Regions from separate parts of the Planococcus faecalis genome, predicted to be linked through region 1. Evidence: riboswitches for the same ligand, from Rfam matches in the RefSeq annotation. Region 1 holds a riboswitch; the other holds the start of a gene.
What was found. Region 1 has a riboswitch for S-adenosylmethionine ahead of AJGP001_RS05700 (methionine ABC transporter ATP-binding protein). Riboswitches for the same ligand answer to the same signal wherever they lie in the genome.
Positions count from the first base shown of each region.

Region 2: another riboswitch for S-adenosylmethionine. It lies ahead of AJGP001_RS14525 (methionine ABC transporter ATP-binding protein); the one in region 1 lies ahead of AJGP001_RS05700 (methionine ABC transporter ATP-binding protein).

Region 1 covers NZ_CP019401.1:1,155,374-1,158,784, forward strand. The annotation lists gene AJGP001_RS05680 (arsenate reductase family protein) at 1-36, shown strand, start outside; gene gcvH (glycine cleavage system protein GcvH) at 117-497, shown strand; gene AJGP001_RS05690 (ribonuclease M5) at 843-1,181, shown strand; gene AJGP001_RS05695 (thioredoxin family protein) at 1,187-1,513, shown strand; SAM riboswitch class I at 1,620-1,724, shown strand; gene AJGP001_RS05700 (methionine ABC transporter ATP-binding protein) at 1,813-2,838, shown strand; gene AJGP001_RS05705 (methionine ABC transporter permease) at 2,831-3,411, shown strand, end outside.
Region 2 covers NZ_CP019401.1:2,926,205-2,929,615, forward strand. The annotation lists gene AJGP001_RS14515 (O-acetylhomoserine aminocarboxypropyltransferase/cysteine synthase family protein) at 1-551, opposite strand, end outside; SAM riboswitch class I at 650-765, opposite strand; gene AJGP001_RS14520 (glycerol-3-phosphate acyltransferase) at 899-1,540, shown strand; SAM riboswitch class I at 1,652-1,766, shown strand; gene AJGP001_RS14525 (methionine ABC transporter ATP-binding protein) at 1,900-2,931, shown strand; gene AJGP001_RS14530 (methionine ABC transporter permease) at 2,921-3,411, shown strand, end outside.

The DNA of each region.
Region 1 (3,411 bases):
TTTAAAGAAGCAGATTATCAAAATAGCTGGTTGTAAGCGAGTAGCACCATCTTGTATTTCGTGGCTGTTTATGTCAAACTGAATGTGAATGAACTACATAATTTGGAGGGGTCAAGATGAGCACACCAGCAGAACTTCGTTATTCAAAAGAACATGAATGGGTTAAAACCGAAGATGGCAATGCACGTATCGGTATCACTCATTTCGCACAAGCGGAACTAGGGGATATCGTTTTTGTTGAACTTCCACAAGTTGGAGACGAGCTAAAAAAAGATCAGCCTTTCGGCAGTGTTGAATCCGTTAAAACGGTTTCAGAATTGTATGCGCCAATTAGCGGAAAAGTAATCGAGGTTAACTCTGAACTTGAAGATAGCCCAGAATTTGTGAACGAGTCTCCTTACGAGCAGGCTTGGATGGTTGTAATCGAAGCCCCTTCTGAAGAAGAAGTTAATGCATTGATGACAGCAGACGAATACAAAGAAATGACCAACGAGTAATTACTGAAAAGCGCCTATCTTGGCGCTTTTTTTTATGACCGATAAGTGTTGTCAGCAGTTCGCATAAGTCATGGAAATGGACGTCAGCCTGTTCTATTGGTATTTTAAAACTAGATAAGTTGGTAAAAGAAACCGACTTTTCTATACTGCTTTGGGCTCAGCAAAGGAACGGGTTGCATAATCCACATCCTGTGGGCTCGAAAGCACTGCTGTTTTACGGAATATCAACAAGTGGAAATCATTAGTTCGACTTATATAAAGAGCTTTATCGCAATAAAACAAAAGTTTTCTTTTACCACTAAGTCTTAGAACTTTTCTTATTTTATATTTGATGGGGTGAGTGTTATGGGAAAGGTGATTGTTGTCGAAGGACTCAGTGATAAGTCGAGGATTACACCACTCATTGCAGAACCCGTGACCATTCTTTGTACAAATGGTACAGTAAGTGCATCGAGACTGGAAGAGTTACTATTACCGTACGAAGGTCAGGATATGATCATACTAGTAGATGCAGACTCTTCAGGAGAAAAACTGAGAAAACTCGTCAAGCGTGAATTTCCTGAAGCTCGTCATTTTTACATTAACCGAAATTATAAAGAAGTTGCAGCAACACCACTCCGGATATTGATGGATGTGCTCATCACAGCGAATATCCAGGTAAATAAGCTATTAACAGAGGGATGAAGAAAATGAATGAATGGACGCACAAAGAATGGATCAAAGAAAAGAATACGAATAAATCAACGGCTTATTATTTGTACGCGCCAATGTGTGGAACTTGCCAGGTTGCGTCTAAGATGCTATCAGTCGTCACCGAATTGTTACCGGATCTTCCAATGGGCAAAGCAAATTTAAATTACGTTCAAGAAATAGCGGATCTCTACGAAGTGGAGAGTGTACCGTGCTTACTTATAACAGAAGGTGGCAAACTAAAAGAGAAAATCTATGCTTTTCAATCAGTGCCATACTTGTATAGTAAGTTAAAACCTGTTGACGAATACAGTCGGTCATGGTAAATTAGTCTTCTGATAAAAAAACCAATTGCTTGTCTGAAATCTAGACAACAAGCGAAGAGTCAAATAGAATACAGTCCTTAAGTTTTCCGAAAATTTTATATCAAAACTCTTATTACGAGTGGTGGAGGGAAGTGCCCTATGAAGCCCGGCAACCGTCATGAAAATGAAATGGTGCCAAATCACACAAAGCGAAAGCTTTGGACGATGAGAGATTGGTTTCCGTATACTATACGTTTGCCCTTCTGCTCAGTTATGCGCGGAAGGGTTTTTTATTTTTAAGATTTAGGAGTGTTGGAAGAATGATTGAGTTAAAGCAAGTGACAAAAAAATTCGATACAGGCAAGGCAATTTTAACAGCTGTGGATCAAGTGGACTTATCCATTTCTGATGGAGAGATATTCGGTATTATTGGTTATAGTGGAGCAGGTAAAAGTACCTTAATCCGATTGTTGAATGGGTTAGAAAAGCCAACGTCAGGAACTGTAGAGATTAATGGACAAATTATCACAGCGATTAAAGGCGGAGAATTACGCAAGGCACGTCAGAAAGTCAGTATGATTTTCCAACATTTTAATCTACTATGGTCTCGTACAGTGAGAGAAAATATTGAATTTCCGCTAGAAATTGCCGGAGTGGCAAAAGCACAACGCGGAAATCGTGTACAGGAGTTAATTGAATTAGTCGGATTGACGGGTCGTGAAAACGCCTATCCTTCTGAGCTATCAGGAGGACAAAAACAACGCGTCGGTATTGCCCGGGCATTAGCAAATGACCCAGAAGTCTTGTTGTGTGACGAAGCGACATCAGCACTCGATCCAGAAACAACAGATGCCATTCTTGACTTGTTAGTAGACATCAATAAGCGATTGGGATTGACAATTGTATTGATTACTCATGAAATGCACGTCATCCGGAAAATTTGCCACCGTGTGGCTGTAATGGAAGGCGGACGAGTTGTAGAACTTGGCGACGTTTTACATGTATTCCAATCACCGAAAGAGGCAATCACGAAACGCTTTGTTGCGCAAGTAGCCGACAGTGGAGATTCACAGGAAACCATCAAAAACCTGCGGGAATTATACCCAACTGGCGAATTGGTGAAATTGGTTTTTGTTGGCGATCAAACCGAACAACCCATTTTAACTAAATTGATTCGCAGTCATGCCGTGGAAGTGAATATTGTTCAAGGCAATATCTCGCATACGCAGCGTGGCGCATACGGCACCTTAATCTTACAGCTTAAAGGGTCTCAAGCAGAAATTGAAGAAGCACTGGTATTTCTTCGCTCAGAAGATATTCAAGCGGAGGTGATGGACAATGATTGAATCATTATTTCCAAACGTAAAGTGGGACAGCATGTGGGAAGCTACTCTTGAAACACTTTACATGACCGCATTATCAACTGTATTTACATTTGTTATTGGTTTAGCACTTGGTATTATCTTGTTCTTAACAGCACCGAAACAATTGTGGGCAAACAAACTCGTTAATTGGCTGACTGGCGCATTCGTCAATATTTTCCGGTCAATTCCTTTTATCATCTTGATCATTTTATTGATTCCTGTCACTTTGTTCTTGATGGGATCGATTCGCGGACCGAATGCGGCTTTACCGGCATTAATCATTGGTTCAGCTCCATTTTATGCACGAATGGTGCTAATTGCGCTAAAAGAAATTGATAAAGGTGTGATCGAGGCGGCTCGTTCAATGGGTGCAACAACCGGCACCATCATTTGGAAAGTTTTATTGCCGGAATCAAAACCGGCATTGATATCCGGCATTACGGTCACGGCGATTGCATTGGTCGGCTATACAGCAATGGCCGGCATTATCGGCGCAGGTGGTCTTGGTACACTTGCTTTCCTCGACGGCTTTCAACGCAGTCGTGAAGACGTTAC
Region 2 (3,411 bases), 1.7 Mb from region 1:
GTATTATCGATCAATAACGGCAATCCGTTAGCATGGGCAATTTCTGCTACTTTTTCGACATCAAAAACATTCAAGCTTGGATTACCAATAATTTCACCAAATATCGCTTTTGTTTTATCTGTAATTGCTGCTTTAAAATTTTCTGGATCGGTCGCATCGACGAATTTTGTTGTAATGCCATAGCGTGGTAGCGTGTTAGCAAACAAATTGTAAGTGCCACCGTAAAGACTGCTATCTGCTACGATTTCATCACCCGCTTCTGCAATGTTCAAAATGGAAAAAGCAATAGCGGCCATTCCTGAAGAAAGAGCAACTGCTGCAGTACCACCTTCTAGTAACGCTACTCGTTGTTCAAAGACATCGACTGTCGGATTCATAATGCGTGAGTAAATATTGCCTGTATCTTTCAGTCCAAAGAGGTCTTGTGCATGCTGTGTATTTTTAAAAACATACGAAGTGGTTTTATAAACAGGAACACCTCTAGAGCCTGTCGTTGGATCTGGTTGTTGTCCTCCGTGTAATAATAATGTTTCTGGTTTAAAGTTTGTCATTTTCTATTCCCCCTGTTTTTTTAGTAGTAACACATGCTAAAGGGGACGAAAAAAGCCCCCTTCGCTAAGAAGAGGGCCGTAAATTACGGAGTTTCCTCCTCTTATCTCTCAGAACCTGAAAATCGATTCTGTAGGAATTAGCACCTTTACAAACAAAATGTCTGTCGGTTGCCGGGCATCACAGGGCCTATCCCTCCGCCACTCTTGATAAGAGTATTTGATTTAATTTTTGATCTTGTTGTGAAGTATAAAAACTTTATTGGCGTTTGTCAAGCTCATTAGTCAAAAAATTTTGAAACCTTGCCCACTTTCAAACGTTATCTTTTAGTGTAGAGGAGGAATTAATAATGGTCATTTGGATTTTGCTCTTATTGATTACAGGTTATTTTATCGGTTGTTGTCATGGTTCACTTGTTGCACAAGCCGTATCAGGCGTTAACATCAAAAATTCGGGCGTAAAAAATTCCGGTGCTTCTAATGCAGCCATCGTGCTGGGCTGGAAATATGGTTTGCTCGTTGCCTTTATTGACGTTTTCAAAGGCTTTGCTGTTGTTGCGGGGCTACGTTTGTTAGTGGACTTAGGTAGCTTTTCAACTGCAACAATCTGGACACTATTGTTCGTTGCAGGAGCTGCCGTAATAGTTGGTCATAATTTTCCGTTCTATATGAACTTTGACGGCGGAAAAGGTACAGCATCTGTAATAGGTGTAATGATAGCGCTTGACTGGAAGCTCGGGTTGCTCGGATTATTGTTATTGATCATTGTTTCACTGGTAACAAATTATCTTGTCATTGGCGTATTCGTTTTGTACGCCGTGTATTTTGTAATTGCCTTTATCCCTGCAGTCGGTCTATGGCCGTTACTAATAGCGTTAGTCCTGTTCACGATGGCTTTATGGAAACATCGAGAAAATATTATACGAATAAAGAGTGGCAATGAACCTACAGTATCATCAGTTTTTCGAAAGAAACCTACCCCGTCCATTTAGAAAGGAATACAATGAATTTTGAAGATTAAAAAATAAATTTCAATATTCATCTTGACTTTTTTGTTATTCCGCCATAAAGTAGGAATCACGAATCGAATAGCATACATCACTTTCTTATCCAGAGAAACCGAGGGACAGGCCCTATGACGTTTCGGCAGCAGATTTGTTTAACCGCAAAAACTGTGCCAACTCCTGCAAATGCATCCATGCATTTGGAAGATGAGAATTAGATGGTTTCAACAGGAGCCCTCTTTTTTCTTATGGTTAAGAAAAAAGGGGGCTCTCTTTGTCTAGTTTCTCGACGGATTGTGAGCATTAACGATTTGAATAACAATACAGCATGAGGAGGTCTACTTACTATGATTCAATTCGAAGGCGTCGCCAAAACCTACCAATCAGGTAAACAGGAAATCCATGCATTGAACGGCATCGATTTAACTGTCCAAACTGGCGAAATCTACGGAGTTATTGGCTTTAGTGGAGCCGGTAAAAGCTCGCTAATCCGCACTGTAAACTTGCTCGAACGTCCTTCTAAAGGACGTGTATTAATTCACGGAAAGGATATTTCGACGCTATCTAGCAAAGAAATTCGTACTATCAGAAAAGATATCGGTATGATTTTCCAACATTTTAATTTACTCGATTCAAAAACGGTTTATCATAACGTCGCTATGCCGCTCCTGTTAGCTAACACACCGAAAAATGATATCGAAAAACAAGTAAAAGAGTTGCTCGATTTCGTTGGACTTGCAGATCAGGCGCAAAAATATCCAGACCAGCTGTCAGGTGGTCAAAAGCAACGCATCGGCATTGCTCGTGCTCTTGCAACGAATCCTTCCGTTCTGTTATGCGACGAAGCAACATCAGCACTTGATCCACAAACGACGAAATCGATTTTGGACCTACTTCGCAAAATCAATAAAGAATACAATATTACCATCCTGCTCATCACACACGAAATGGGCGTCATTCGAGAAATCTGTGACAAAGTGGCCGTGCTTGAAGCAGGGAAAGTTATTGAGCAAGGAAGCGTCTTTAACGTTTTCTCTAATCCACAGCAAGCTACCACCAAACGATTTGTTCGCTCTGTTATGAACGACGAGTTGCCTGAATCGCTGCTAGCACAAATTCAAGATAAACAAAATAATCAGGCCATATACCGGTTGCAGTTTACTGGCACATCAGTCGGTCAACCCTTCATGTCCCGAGTGTCACGTGACTTTAACGTTGATTTGAATGTACTATTCGGCAATATTACCGAATTGCAAGGTGTTCCATACGGTAACTTAATTGTCGAATTCTCTGGAGAGTCAAGCGAAGTGGAACGTGCCTTATCTTCTATTAGGGACAGCACTATTCAAATAGAGGAGGTCATTGATTATGTCAGTTAATTACGAACAAATTTTGGAAGCTTTATGGGAAACCGTCTATATGACAGGTGTTGCGTTTGGATTTTCGCTATTGATTGGCTTTCCTCTCGGTATCTTGTTAGTCGTTACACGTCATGGACATTTGTTAGAAAATGAAATTGTGTCTAAAGTATTGAATGTCGTCATCAATATTTTTCGCTCTATTCCTTTTATTATTTTAATGGTTGCCATTATTCCATTAACTCGGCTCATTGTTGGTACATCGATTGGTACAGCTGCAGCCATCGTTCCACTAGTTTTCTATGCGGGGCCATACATTGCTCGGTTAATTGAAAACTCTTTGCTTGAAGTCGATAAAGGTGTGATCGAGGCCGCACAAGCAATGGGTGCCTCTCCATTGCAAATTATTTTTCGCTTCTTGATTCCCGAAGCGTTAAGTTCACTTGTTCTTGCTTTGACAATCGCTGTAGTTGGACTTATTGGTGCTTCTGCAATGGCTGG